DNA from 2 places in the Candidatus Pelagibacter sp. HIMB1495 genome. Region 1 is predicted to be linked to the other one. Evidence: riboswitches for the same ligand, from Rfam matches in the RefSeq annotation. Region 1 holds a riboswitch; the other holds the start of a gene.
The links. A riboswitch is a leader RNA that binds a small molecule or an ion and turns the genes downstream of it on or off. The one in region 1 is predicted to bind glycine.
Positions count from the first base shown of each region.

Region 2: it holds a riboswitch for glycine, as region 1 does, so the genes downstream of both, ACTTAW_RS00255 (malate synthase G) here and gcvT (glycine cleavage system aminomethyltransferase GcvT) in region 1, are expected to answer to the same signal.

Region 1 is NZ_JBNAIQ010000001.1:589,924-597,618, forward strand. Features, by position in the region: gene ACTTAW_RS03055 (ABC transporter ATP-binding protein) at 1-601, shown strand, start outside; gene ACTTAW_RS03060 (ABC transporter ATP-binding protein) at 591-1,298, shown strand; gene ACTTAW_RS03065 (putative hydro-lyase) at 1,299-2,084, opposite strand; gene ACTTAW_RS03070 (tetratricopeptide repeat protein) at 2,089-2,574, opposite strand; gene ACTTAW_RS03075 (5-oxoprolinase subunit PxpA) at 2,574-3,347, opposite strand; gene ACTTAW_RS03080 (allophanate hydrolase subunit 1) at 3,376-4,053, shown strand; gene ACTTAW_RS03085 (biotin-dependent carboxyltransferase family protein) at 4,043-4,984, shown strand; gene ACTTAW_RS03090 (DMT family transporter) at 4,984-5,856, shown strand; glycine riboswitch at 5,888-5,977, shown strand; gene gcvT (glycine cleavage system aminomethyltransferase GcvT) at 6,056-7,156, shown strand; gene gcvH (glycine cleavage system protein GcvH) at 7,156-7,536, shown strand; gene gcvP (aminomethyl-transferring glycine dehydrogenase) at 7,536-7,695, shown strand, end outside.
Region 2 is NZ_JBNAIQ010000001.1:48,751-56,445, reverse strand. Features, by position in the region: gene dnaX (DNA polymerase III subunit gamma/tau) at 1-1,496, shown strand, start outside; gene ACTTAW_RS00265 (YbaB/EbfC family nucleoid-associated protein) at 1,489-1,806, shown strand; gene recR (recombination mediator RecR) at 1,810-2,421, shown strand; gene ACTTAW_RS00255 (malate synthase G) at 2,408-4,570, opposite strand; glycine riboswitch at 4,650-4,737, opposite strand; gene ACTTAW_RS00250 (acetyl-CoA carboxylase carboxyltransferase subunit alpha) at 4,842-5,936, shown strand; gene secA (preprotein translocase subunit SecA) at 5,940-7,695, opposite strand, start outside.

The sequences.
Region 1 (7,695 bases):
CAAATCTACTTTATTTGATTTGATTACTGGTTTTACAAAACCAGATACTGGAAAAGTCAAATTTTTTGATAAAAATATTTTTGGAATTAGTCCTGATAAAATAAGCAACTTAGGTGTAGGTAGAACTTTTCAAAAACTAAAACCATTTGCAGATCAAACATTGCTTGAAAATGTTATGATAGGAGCATTTGTAAAAGAAAAAGATATAAAAAGAGCAAGAGATAGAGCGTTAGAGATTATTGACTTTGTAGATCTGATTGAAAAAAGACATCACTTTGCAAAAGAGTTATCAACTGGACAAAGGAAAAGATTAGAAATGGCTAGAGCTATGGCTATTGATCCTAAATTACTTTTGATGGATGAAGTAACAGGAGGTGTGGACCAAAAAACTATTCCTGGACTTGTTGAACTTGTTAAAAAATTAAAAAAGACTGGTGTAACAATTATTACAATCGAACATAATATAAATATAATTATGGAAATTTCTGACAATGTTCTTGCATTAGATCAAGGAAAACGAATTGCATTTGGTAAACCAAAAGAAATTCAAAATAATAAACAAGTAATTGATGCTTACTTAGGAACATTTGATGCTGCTTGATGTAAAAAATATTGACGTTTTATATGATGATTTCCAAGTTATCTGGGATGTTTCTATTAATGTAAATAAAGCTGAAATGGTTGCACTTTTAGGACCAAACGGTTCTGGTAAAAGTACTATTTTAAATACTATAAGTAATTTAGTTGAGCATAAAAAGGGGTCTATTACTTTTGACAATACCTTAATTTCAAATATTCCAACTTATAAAAGAACCGAATTAGGAATCTCGCATGTACTTGAAAGAAGAAGGGTATTTCCTCATCTTACTGTAAAACAAAATCTTTTATTGGGTGCTTGGCATCCTAAGGCTAAAGAAGAGTTAACAAATTCATTAAACAAAGTTTATAAGATATTTCCAAAGCTAGAAACTAGATCAGATCAGTTAGCAAAAACAATGTCTGGTGGCGAACAACAAATGTTAGCTATAGCAAGGGGAATGATGGGTTTGCCTAAACTTTTAATGGTTGATGAACCTTTTTTAGGTTTGTCGCCAATGGTTATGAAAGACTTAATTAAGATATTTAAAAATATTGTTGCAGAGGGAATATCAATTCTGTTCGTAGAACAAAACGTAAGACTTGCGTTAAGTATGGCAGATAGAGGGTATGTTTTAGAAAGTGGAAGATTAGTTATCGATGGCAAATCAGAAGATTTAATTGATAATGAAAAAGTTACTAAAGTTTTTTTAGGAAATTAATTAAAAAGCAGCGAGATCGTTATTTAGTTTGTCGGTAATAAGCATTTTACCTGGACTGTGAGTAATACAAAAATCAGGTTTTGAATTCTCTAAAACTGATTGAGGTGTAACTCCACATGCCCAAAATACAGGTATTTCATTGTTCTTTATTGCTCTAGGTGGATCACCATATTCAGGTTTCATTATATCTTTAATTCCGATTTCGTCAGGATTACCAACATGCATAGGTGCACCATGTACGGCAGGAAATCTTGAACTAATTTGAATTGATCTAATTGTATCTTTTGAACTTAATGGTCTCATAGACACAACTAGATTTCCTGAAAACTGTCCCGCAGGTTCACAATCTATTGAAGTTTTATACATTGGAACAATAGTATTGTTTTCTATATGTTGAATTGGAATACCGGCTTCAATTAAAGGTAGCTCAAAAGACATTGAACATCCTAGAACAAAAGTTGTTAGATCTTCATTCCAATATTTTTTAATATCATATGGTTCATCAATTAATTTTCCTTTTTCCCATACTCTATATTGAGGAACGTCAGTTCTAATATCAATATCACCAAGATCTTTTAATGAAGGATCTCCTTTTGTACCAAATCCAATTAATGGACAAGGTTTAGGATTTTTTTGACAGAAAGAAGCAAAGTCCATTGCGTATTTGCTTGGCAATATGCAAAGATTTCCTTGAACATACTTGTTAGCAGCACCAGCAGTTTGTTCTTTATAATTATTTTCTCTTATAACTCTTCTTGCCTCTAATGGATCTTGAATATCTAGCATTAAATTAGTATTTAGATTTCTTTGTTCCTTCGATTATTTCTTTTAACTCGTTATATTCTTCACAGTTACAAGTTTCTAACACTTTAAGTCTTTCTTTAGCTAAATTCATTCTATTTGTAGCAACATAAAGTTCTCCAAGATACTCGTTAATACCTTTATGATTTGGATCAATTTCTAAACCTAAGAGATAATATTTTTCGCCATTTTCATAATCGCCTAGTTTTCTAGTTGTGAAACCTAGATAATTAAGTGTGTCTGCTTGAAGTGGTTTTTTTTTATTTGATTTAAGAAGAAGTTTTTGAGCTTTTTGATATCTCTTTTTAGCTTTTTCTAGTTTACCCTTTTTTTCATACTTCTTAGCCCACTTAACTGCATCCACTGCTTTCTCATAATCTGATTTTACTTTTTTTGGTTTAGGGTCTGAACCAGCTGCGAATGAGCTTGTTGTAAATAAAATTAACATTAGTGTGATAAATGTTTTTCTAATCATTATAAAAATTTCTCCATTTGGCTTAAAGGTTTCAAGTTTAGTCCATTTTCAATTAAATTTTCTCTAATTGATCTTGCAGTAACAAGTGAACTTTCATTATCCCCATGTATGCATACAGAGTCGATTTCACAAGGTATTTGCTTTCCACTGTGACAATTCAGTGCCTGATTTTTTACCATGCTTAATACATGTTTTTTAGCTTCTTCAGGATTAGTAATTAATGCATGTGGTTTTTTTCTAGAAACTAAATTTCCATCATCTTCATAAGTTCTGTCTGCAAAAATTTCACAGGCAATTTTCATATCTAATTTTTTGGCTGCTTGTTCCATTTTAGTGCCAGTAGGAACCAAATAGATCAAATCTTTACTTATTTCATTGATCGCTTTTGCTAATGTAGTTGCTAGATCAATATCCTCACAAGCCATATTGTTTAATGCTCCATGTGGTTTTATATGAGTAACATTTTCTCCATGATCTTGAGCAATCTTTTGTAAAATTTCATATTGGTCAATAATTAATTTTCTAACTTCTTCAGGTGCAAGGTTCATTCTTTGTCTTCCAAAGTTTTCTGGGTCATTGAATGATGGATGAGCACCAATACTAACACCATTTTTTTTTGATATTTGAACTACTTGGTTCATAGATTCTTCATCACCTGCATGAAATCCACATGCAACGTTAGCAGAATTTACTATATCGAGTAAATCTGGATCATATTTATTAGAATGGTGTTTTGATTTTTCACCTAAATCACAATTTATATTAATTTCCATAGTTCTAATTGTTGAAGTATAACATGCCATGATAAAAAATATATCAAATCTTGGTGACGCAGCTGTTTACTGTGATTTTGGTGTAGAGGTAAATAAATCAGTTAACTTTGAAGTAATAAAATATTTTAAAGCTTTAAAAAAAGAAAATATTGAAAGTATTAATAATCTTACTCCTTCTTATAATAAATTGATAGTTTCTTACGACCTTAGAAAAACAAACTTTAAAGAAGTTAAAAAATTGATTGAAAATTTAAATGTTAATGAAACTCAAGACAACAATAACACTAAAATAGAAATTCCAGTTTGTTGTGATGATGAATTTTCTCTTGATATAAAAAGATTAGAAGAAAAATTAAATATCAGTAGAGATAAAATTTTAGAAAATTTTTTTAGTAAGGAATATTTTTGTTATATGACAGGATTTATTGCTGGTATGCCATTTTTAGGTGATTTAGATGAAAATATGAGAGTACCAAGATTAGAAACACCAAGAGTAAAAGTTCCAAAAGGATCAGTAGCTTTAACTGAACAATTTGCAAATATTTATACGTTTGAAAGCCCTGGTGGATGGAACATACTTGGCAATACACCTGTAGATGTTTTTGATAATTCAAAAGAGGAGGAGCCAAATTTAATAAATCCTGGCGACATAGTAGTTTTTAAACAAATAAATCTTGAAAAATATAATAGCTACAATGACAAATAATTTCGAAATTATAAGAGCTGGAGTTAATACTACTTTTCAAGACCAAGGAAGAAACAATTTATATCATATAGGAATTCCATTTAGTGGAGCGATGGATAATAGAAATTACAGTTTAGCTAATAGGCTGGCAGGTAATAAATTGAATTCACCAGTGATAGAATTTGCATATCAAGGACCACATTTAAAATATTCTGGAGATAAAATTAATATTGCAGTTACAGGTGATGTGGTTTTTAAAATTATTAAAAGCGGTATAGAAATTGATTGTAATTGTTATGAGACTTATCAAATTGAAAGTGGAGATGAAATAAATCTTATCTCAACAAATAAATCAGTTTATGGCTATTTAGCAGTTGGTGGAGAATTAGATTTAAAATTTCAATGGAATAGTTGTTCGATAAATACCAAGGCAAATATTGGATCAAATAATGGAAAAAAATTAAAGAATGGTCAAAAAATAAATATTTTAAACATTAATTCAGATCAAAGTAAAAAAAAGACTAACTATATAAATTCTAAAGTTGAAAATATTAGAGTAATAAAAGGACCAAATTTTGATTACTTTTCTGATGAAGGAAAAAAGATATTTTTTGAAAAAGAATTTTCTGTATCAAAACTTTCAGATAGAATGGGAATGAGATTAGAAGGTCCAAAAATTGAAAATATTGTAAATACCAATATTAAATCAGAAGGTTTGTTAAAAGGAGTCATCCAAGTACCAGCAGATGGAAATCCAATTATTATGCTTTCAGACCATGGCACTATTGGAGGATACCCAAAAATTGGTGTGGTAGCTAGTGTTGATTATGATCGGTTAGTACAAATATCACCTGGCTCAAAAATCAAATTTAAAGAGATAAATTTATCTGATGCAGAAACTTTATTTAAATTGTATGAGATGGATACTCACAACTTACTCAATCAAATATAATGAATATTGTTAGAAAACTTCCAGGACCTTTTTTAATTTTCTTAGGTGCGTGTAGTCTCAGTTTTGGAGGTTTGATCGTTAAGTCATTTGAAGGAGCAACTCTTTGGCAAATATTATTTTGGAGAACAGTATTTTTCCTAATTGTTATTAGCTTGTACTTAGCTTTAACTTATAAAAAACAGGTATTTAAATCCTTTTATAATTTAGGATTTCCTGGTTTCTTTGGTGGATTTATTTTATCACTCGGTTTTAGTGGTTATGTATTTGCGATGTATAACACAACAGTTGCTAATGCTAATTTTATTATTCAAACACAAACAATCTTCCTAGCAATATTTGGTTATTTTTTTTTAAAAGAAAAAATTTCAGCAATTACTCTGACTTCAATAATTCTTGCAATTTCAGGAATACTTCTAATGGTTGGAAGCTCTTTATCTCCAGGTCAAATGTCTGGAAATATTGCAGCTTTCATAATGCCAATATCATTTGCTACATTAATTTTGGTCGTAAGAAAATATCCAACCGTTGATATGGTTCCTGCTCAATTTGTTGCAGGTGTTTTTGCGTTGTTAATAGGTTTCCTAATGTCAGAAAAAATAATGATATCTCCTAATGATATTTTTTTAGGATTTTTAGCTGGGTTTTTACAATTAGGATTAGGTTTTATATTTATTACTATTGGTGCTCAACGAACACCATCAGCAATGGTTGGAATCATAATGCTAACAGAAGCAGTACTAGGTCCTTTATGGGCGTGGCTGTTTATAAATGAACAACCGCCTTTCATAGTGATAATTGGAGGATCAATAGTTATTTTTGCAGTTTTACTTCAATTTTACAATTTATATACATCAGAAAAAAAAGCGATCTAATAACATTTGACATTAAACAGTATTTATTAGAATATTTGTTAACGGGAGAGATCACAAACTTTGTGACACCGAAGGAGCAACCGCCCAGGAAACTCTCAGGTAAAAGGACCGTATTATATTAACTCTGGAAAGAGATTGAGTTCTCGCCGAAGGAGTAAAACTCTCAGGCAAAAATACAGATGGGTACGACAGAGTTAGTATGGGAAAAAAAACATCTTTAAACAAACTTCATCAAAATAACCAAGCTAAATTTGTAGAATTTGCTGGATATGAAATGCCCATACAATACAGCAAAGGTATTGTTGAAGAACATAAATTTACAAGATCAAATGCAGGTATTTTTGATGTGTCTCATATGGGTCAATTATTTATTCATGGTGGAGATGACTTAACTGCTGATCTTGAAAAAATTTTTCCACTTGATTTAAAAAATTTGAAACAAAACTGTTCTAAATATAGTTTTTTAATGAACGATAGTGCTGGAATTCATGATGATTTGATAATCACTAAAATTGAAAAAGGGTATTTAATTATTTTAAATGCAGCTTGCAAAGAGAATGATTTTAAAATTTTATCAAATTTACTGAAAAACAAATATGAGATGGTTCTTGATGATCAACGATCATTAATTGCAATTCAAGGCCCAAAGTCAGTTGAGATTTTAAACAATACAATAGAGGGTGTTGAAAAACTTAATTTTATGACAGGGAACTGGTTTGATTATAAAGATCAAAAAGCTTTTGTTACAAGGTCTGGTTATACTGGAGAGGATGGTTTTGAAGTATCTATTAATAACGATTTAGCTGAAGGATTTACTCAGAATTTGATGGAAAAAGGAGCACAACTTATAGGACTTGGGGCAAGAGATACCTTGAGATTAGAGGCTGGATTGTGCTTATATGGACATGAACTTGATACTGAAAAAACACCAATTGAAGCAAACTTAAAGTGGGCGCTTTCTAAAGAGAGAATTTCAATTGGTGGATTTGTTGGTTCTGATAAAATTATGAAAGAAATACAAGAAGGTACTTCTAAAATTAGAATTGGGATTAAGCCAGAAGGAAGATTGATTGCAAGAGAAAAAACTAAAATATTTGATGAGTCAGAAAAACTTATTGGTGAGGTTACAAGCGGAACTTATGGCCCAAGTGTAAATGGTCCAATAGCAATGGGCTACATAGATAAAGAGTTTTCCAAGGTTGATACAAAAATTTTACTAGAAGTAAGAGGAAAAAAACATCCTGCAAGTGTTTGCGGGTTACCATTTTTTAAAAAAAGTTACGTGAAAGGAGTAAACTAATGAGTGAAGTTAAATTTTCAAAAGAGCATGAGTGGATTACAGTAGAGGGCGATGTTGCCACCATTGGAATTACAAAACATGCAACAGAAATGTTGGGAGATATTGTTTTTGCTGAGTTACCTGAAAAAGGTTCAAGCGTTGAAAAAGATGGCACAGCAGGAGTAGTTGAGTCCACTAAAGCTGCAAGTGATGTTTATACTCCAGTAAGTGGTGAAGTAGTAGATACTAACCAAGCTATAGTAGATGATCCTGCAAAAATTAATGAAGACCCTGAGGGATCAGCTTGGTTTTTTAAACTTAAATTAAAAGATAGTTCAGAAATGGATAGCTTAATGAACAAAGAAGAATACGATAAATTTGCAAAGGAGAGTGCTAGCTAATGTTACATAACTCACAAAAAGACTTTTTAAAAAGACACATTGGGCCTTCAGAAGAAGATCAAAATAAAATGCTGAAGGAGCTTAATTATAATTCATTAGACGATTTAATAAAAAGTACAGTTCCAGAAAAGATACAATTGAAAGATGGATTAAATATAG
Region 2 (7,695 bases), 540 kb from region 1:
GAAAAACTACAACGGCAAGAATTGTAGCAAAAGCCTTGAATTGCTCAAATGGTATTGAAAAAATGTGCATTGATAATTTGTGTGAAAATTGCCAGTCGATTGCAAATTCAAATCACATTGATGTACTTGAAATGGATGCAGCTAGCAAGACAGGAGTTGATGATGTTAGAGATCTAATTGAGTTCTCCAGATACGGGCCTACTTCAGCAAAGTACAAAATATTTATAATAGATGAAGTTCATATGTTAAGTAAACAAGCTTTTAATGCTTTACTAAAAACATTGGAAGAACCACCTTCTTATTTAAAATTTATATTTGCCACAACAGAAATAAAAAAGATTCCTATAACAGTCGTTTCAAGGTGTCAGCGTTTTGATCTTTCAAGGATTAAATCATCTGAATTGTTAGATTTTGTAAAAAAAATTAAAGATAAAGAAAATGGAAAAGTTACGGATGACGCTCTAAAATTAATTGTAAAAATATCAGAGGGTTCAGTAAGAGATGCATTATCTCTATTAGATAGAGCGTTATTGAGTTTAGATAATGATAAAGAACTAGATTTAAATTCTGCTCAAAAGATTTTTGGTTATTTTGATAAATCACAATTAATTGATTTATTTGAATTGATATTAAGAGGAGAAGAAGAAAAAGTAATAAATATTTATAGAAAAATATATGATCAGGGAGTTGAACCAAAAATATTTTTAAATGATTTTTTAGAACTGTTATATTACTTTAAAAATATAAATTCTTTAACTTTAGAAAGCACAAATTTTTCTCTCAATGATGAAGAATTTAACAAAATAAAAAATATTTCTAATCAAATCCAACCAGATGTATTAATTTTGTTTTGGCAATTTTCTATCAAGTCGTTAGAAGAATTAGATATTGTATCAAATCAACATTTATCAATTGAGATGTTTTTGATTAGATTAATGCACTTAAGCTCTGTAAAACAAGTTAAACAAATAGATACTAAACCCAAAGAAGAAAATTCAACTAGCAAAATTGAAATAAAAACAGAGACTAAAATTATTGACCAAATAAAAAATATTTCTCAAGAAGAAAAAAAGAATCCTGAAATACAAACTGAAGTTAAAGCAGAAATTAAAACTCAAATTAATTCTTTTGATGAATTGATTGCCACTTGTACAAGTAAAAGAGAATTAAAACTTAAATTTGAATTAGAGAAAAATGTCAATTTGGTTAAATTTGAAAAAAATAGGATTGAGATTTCATTTAATGACAGCCTTGATAAAGATTTTGTAAAGGATCTTTCCACAAAGCTTTTTGAATGGACAAAAGAAAGATGGATTATCACACTTAGTAAATCAAAGGGAGATCTCTCAATTAGAGAAAAGAAAGAAAATGAAAAAAAAATATTAATTGAAAAAGCTAAACAAACTGAAATTTATAAAAGCTTTATGGAAAATTTTCCTGATGCAGAACTGGTAGATGTTAAATCGATAACTAAGGAGGATAAAGATAATGACTGATTTTAATAAAATATTAGATAAAGCAAAAGAACTTGAAGCAAAAATGAAAGAGAGTCAGCAAAAAATTAAGGAGATTAGAGTAGAGGGAGTTTCTGGCTCAAATTCAGCAAAAATAGTCTTGGATGGAGAAGGTGAAATGCAATCAATTAAACTATCAGATGAAATAATGAAAGAAGACAAATCAATAATAGAAGATTTAATTGTAGCTGCGCATAATAACGCTAAATCACAATTAAAGTCGAAAACATCAGAAGAGATATCAAAAGCTACAGGTGGATTTGGAATACCTGGTTTTAAGTGGCCACTATAGTAGATGCAAAATATTAACGAGATTGAGGAATTAATAAAATTAATTTCAAAGCTTCCAGGTTTAGGACCAAAATCTGCCAAAAGGATTGTTTTAAAACTCATTAACAACCGTGATGAATTAGTAAAACCAATGGCAAACACATTGGCTCAAGTTTATAAAAATGTAACCAGATGTAATTCTTGTGGCTCACTTAAATCAATTTCAGTTGGATGTATAAATTGTGAAAATACAAAAAATAAATATTCAAAGATTTGTGTTGTAGAAGACATTGCTGATCAATGGTCGATTGAAAATTCAAATATTTATCAAGGGTATTTTCATATTCTTGGAGGCACCATTTCATCAGTAGGTCAAAGAAAAGAAGATTTACTTGTAAATTCGCTGGTTGAGAGAGTTAATCGAGATAAAATTGAAGAAGTTATATTAGCCACAAGTGCAACTGTTGAAGGTCAAACTACTGCTTACTACATTCAAGATAGCCTAAAAAATTCTAATGTAAAAATTACAAAACTTGCACAGGGGTTACCTGTAGGTGGTGAAATTGAAAGTTTAGACGACGGGACTTTATTTTCTGCTTTTAAAAATCGGTCTAACTTGGTTTCTAATTCAGATTAGACTTTTTAGTAAGTCTATTTAAATGCAGTAAAGGTTCAGTATAACCAGATGGTTGTTCTTTTCCTTTAAATACCAAATCACAAGCAGTTTGAAATGCAATTGAATTTTCAAAGTTTTCACTCATTCTTACGTAATTAGTGTCATTTTTATTTTGATCATCTACAATTTTAGCCATGTCTTTAAGAATTTCTACAACTTGAATTTTTGTTGTAATTCCGTGATGTATCCAATTTGCAATATGTTGTGATGAAATTCTAAGTGTAGCTCTATCTTCCATCAAACCTACGTTATTTATATCTGGTACTTTGGAGCACCCAACTCCTTGATCGATCCATCTTACAACATAACCTAATAAAGTTTGAGCTGAGTTAGAAATTTCTTTATTAATTTCATCTACAGACCAATTTGGTCTATCAGCAGTAGGTATTGTTAAAAGATCATCAAGCTTTGCTTGTTCTCTATTTTTAATTTTTTGTTGTTCATCAAAAATATTTATTTGATGATAATGTAGCGAATGCAAAGCCGCAGCAGTTGGAGATGGAACCCATGCACAATTTGCACCTGCTTTTAAATGTCCAGTTTTTTGCTCCATCATATCTTTCATTTTATCAGGCATTGCCCACATTCCTTTTCCAATTTGAGCTTTTCCAGAAAATCCACATTTTAAACCAATATCAACATTGTTGTTTTCATAGGCTGTAATCCATTTTGAAGTTTTCATGTCACCTTTTTTAATCATTGGACCAGCTTCCATGGAGGTGTGCATTTCATCACCAGTTCTGTCTAGAAAACCTGTATTTATAAAGAAAACTCTATTTTTCAACGATCTAATGCACTCTTTTAAATTAGCTGAAGTTCTTCTTTCTTCATCCATTATTCCAATCTTGCAGGTATATTTTGGTAAACCTAAAACTTCTTCAACTTTTGAGAAAAGCAAATCAGTAAATGCAGTTTCATCTGGTCCATGCATTTTTGGTTTCACGATATAAATAGAACCAGTTCTTGAATTAGTTTTTTTCTTAATATCATGAAGGGCTGCAGCTGTAGTAATGAATGCATCCATTATTCCTTCTGGAACTTCACTACCATCTTTTAAAATTATTGATGGATTAGTCATTAAGTGACCAACGTTTCTAACTAGCAGTAAACTTCTTCCATGAAGCTTTAAACCTTTTCCATCTTTTGAAATATAGCTTCTATTAGGATTAAGTTTTCTTTCAAATAATTTTCCTTCTTTTTCAAATTTTGATTTTAGATCACCTTTCATCAGACCTAGCCAATTTCTGTAACAAACAATTTTATCTTCTGCATCTACAGCAGCTACACTATCTTCGTTATCGCATATAGTTGACACCGCAGATTCTAAAATTATGTCACTAATCCCAGCATGATCTTGTTGAGCTGCAAAAGCTCTTGAGTCTTTTAAAATTTCTATATGTAAATTGTTATTTTTTAAAATTATAGCAGACGGGTTGTCAGCTTCACCCCTATGGCCAATAAACTTATTCTCATCTACTAAATCATAAATATCAGCACCTTTTAAAGCTTTAAATTTTCCATACTTAACAGCAAAACTTGTAATTTTTTGCCAACTCAATCCTGCTAATGGAAAATATTTATCTAAAAAATCTCTTCCATATTTTATTACCATTTCACCTCTTAATGGGTCGTATCTTTCAGATACACTATCTTCTGATTGTTCAATTACATCTGTTCCATACAGACTATCGTATAAGCTCATCCATCTAGCATTAGCAGCATTTAATGCATATCTCGCATTCATGACTGGTACAACAAGTTGAGGTCCAGCGATACTTGTTATTTCCTCATCAACATTTTGAGTTGATATTTCAAAATCGTCACCTTCTTCTTTCAAATAACCAATTTCTTTTAAAAATTTTTTATAATCTGACAAATTAAATTCATTTCCCTTATTTTTTATATGCCAATTGCCTATTTGTTTTTGTAAGTCTTCTCTAAATTTCATTAATTCTTTATTTTTAGGTGCTAATTCATAGACTGTTTTCTCAAACCCTGACCAAAAATTATCAACAGATAGATCTGTTTCTTTTAATAGCTCATCGCTAATAAATTGAGAAAGTTTTTCAGATACTTTTAAAGTATTTATATTTATATATTTTTCTTGCATATCACCTAAATTACCCCATCTGTATTTTTGCCTGAGAGTTTTGCTCCTTCGGCGGAATTAATTCTCTTTCCAGAGTGTTATGCAACTATCGGTCCTTTTTACCTGAGAGTTTCCGGGGTGGTTGCTCCTTCGGTGCTAAATCTATTAGTCTCTCCCGATACCAAAATATGTATCTTCTTCTAGAAAAGAGTCAATTAATAACAATTACACTTTAAATTAAATATCATTTTATTGCCTTTTTTATGAATTAACCATCCGCTATAACCATATTATGAAAAATTATCTTAATTTTGAAACTGAGATTAAAGATTTAGAGACAGAATTGGAAAAATTAAAAGATCCCTACAATCAAGAGGGATTGTCAGAAGTAGATACGCAAAAAATTTCAAAAACACAAGTTGAGTTAGATCAAAAATTAAATGATATATATTCAAACCTAGATCCATGGCAAACCACCATGGTTGCAAGACATGAAGACAGACCAAAGTCTAAATTTTTCATAGATAATTTATTCGAAGATTTTATTTCTCTATCTGGAGACCGTTATTATGGTGAAGATAAATCTGTACTTACAGGTTTTGCAAAATTTAATGGTCAGTCAGTTTTAGTAATTGGTCAAGAAAAGGGTGAAGATTTGGATAGTAGAATTCAAAGAAATTTTGGGATGATGCGACCTGAGGGTTACAGAAAAACTATTCGATTAATGAATTTAGCAAATAAATTTAAAATTCCAATTATCACTTTTATAGACACGCCAGGTGCTTATCCTGGTGTTGGTGCAGAGGAAAGAGGTCAAGCTGAGGCAATAGCAAAATCAATTGAATGTTGCATGGAACTTAAGGTGCCAACTATCGCAATAATTATAGGTGAAGGTGGATCAGGTGGTGCTATTGCATTAGCATCGTCTAACAAAGTTATAATGCTAGAAAATGCTATTTATTCAGTTATATCTCCTGAAGGCTGTGCAACTATATTATGGAGAGATCCAAAAAAAATGCTTGATGCAGCAAAAGCAATGAAGCTTTCCGCAAAAGATTTATTAAAATTAAAAGTTATTGATGAAATAATCCCAGAACCTTTAGGTGGTGCTCACAGGGATAGAGACCTGATGCTTGATAACGTTAGAAAATCTATTTCTACAAATTTAGATCAATACAAAGAAATGACGTCAGAAGATATAATGAATGAAAGAAAAAATAAATTTTTAAAAATTGGAAGAAATGATGGTTTTATGAGCAATGTAGAAGATTTAAGTAATTTGACCATTAAGAAAAATAATTTTGATAACATTTTCAAATCAAAAAAATTATTATTTGGTATTGGTATAGGTTTATTATTTTTAGCTTCTTTATTTTTTCTTTTTTAAGAATTACAAAGCTCCATGGCAATGTTTAAACTTCTTGCCTGATCCACAGAAGCAAGGTTCATTTCTTCCCATTTTTTTGGCTTGTGGTTTTGGATTTACTCTTTCCTCATTGGAAGATCTTTCTTCTGTTATAACTTTTAAATTCATTAAAATTGTAACGTAGTCTAATTTTAGTTTTTCTAATAAATTTGAAAATAAATCAAAAGCTTCTTTTTTATATTCAACCAAAGGATCTCTTTGACCGTAAGATCTTAATCCAATCACTTGTCTAAGTTGTTCTAAATATTGTATATGTGATTTCCAATTCAAATCTATTGTTTGCAAAAATATTCTTTTTTCAATTTCTTTTGCATGCTGCTCGTTTAGAACTTTAATTCTTTCATTACGTGTCTCATTAAATTTTGAGGATATTTGTTCTTTCAGTTCATTATCTTTTGCAGAAATCAAACTTTCAAGTTCAGTATCATTAAAACTTTTCCCAACAATTTGCCTAACTTTATTGTTAAATTCATTACTTTTTGGATTAGATAGGTTTTGAATTTTTAATTTTATCAAGTCTTCTGATATTTCTTTTAAAAATTCGTCGGAATAATCAAAAATATTTTCACTATTCATTGCGTTTTTTCTTTGAGAAAACACAACATGCCTTTGGTCATTCAAAACATTATCAAATTTGATTAGTGTTTTTCTGATATCAAAATTTCTGGCTTCAACTTTTTGCTGAGCTCTTTCTAATGCTTTGTTGATCCAAGGGTGATCAATACTTTCACCATCTTTTAAACCAAGTTTTTCAAGCATATTATTCATAGATTCTGAGCCAAAAATTCTCATCAAATCATCTTCTAAACTTACATAAAATACAGAACTACCCTCATCTCCTTGTCGTCCAGCTCTTCCTCTTGCCTGATTGTCCACTCTTCTAGACTCCATTCTTTCTGTACCAATCACGAATAAGCCACCTAGAGATTTAATTTTTTCTTTATCTATTTTTAATTTATCATCAGGAATTGATCCTTTTTTTCCACCAAGCTGGATGTCAACACCTCTACCAGAAATACTGGTTGTAATTATCAAAGATTTTTCTTTTCCAGCATTTGCAATAATTTCAGCTTCATTTTCATGGTTCTTTGCATTTAAAACTACGTGTTTAATATTTTTTTCATTTAATAATTTAGAATAAACTTCAGATTTGTTGATACTAGATGTGAAAACCAAAATTGGTTGACCAATTTCATGTTTTTCAATGATCTTATTTATTATTGCATCATTTTTTTCTTTTTCAGTTCTAAAGATCAAATCATTATAGTCCTTTCGGATCATTTCTTTATTTGTTGGGATTACAACGACTGAAAGATTGTATATCTCAAAAAATTCCTCAGACTCTGTAACTGCAGTACCAGTGCAACCTGATATTTTTTTATATAGTTTAAAATAATTTTGATAGGTAATAGATGCTAAAGTTTGATTTTCAGCTTGTATCTGAATTTTTTCTTTAGCCTCAAGAGCCTGATGAAGCCCATCTCCAAATCTTCTTCCTTCTAAAATTCTACCAGTCAACTCGTCTATGATTTTAAGAACTCCATCTTTTACGATGTAATCTTTTCCTTTTTCAAATAAATGATTTGCACGAAGTGCTTGATTTACGTGGTGAACTAAATGAAGATTTTCTGGATCATAAAAATTATCATTTTTTAGTATACCTGCATTAGAAAAAAGTTTTTCAACATTATTAATACCCTCGTTTGTTAAAAGTATACTT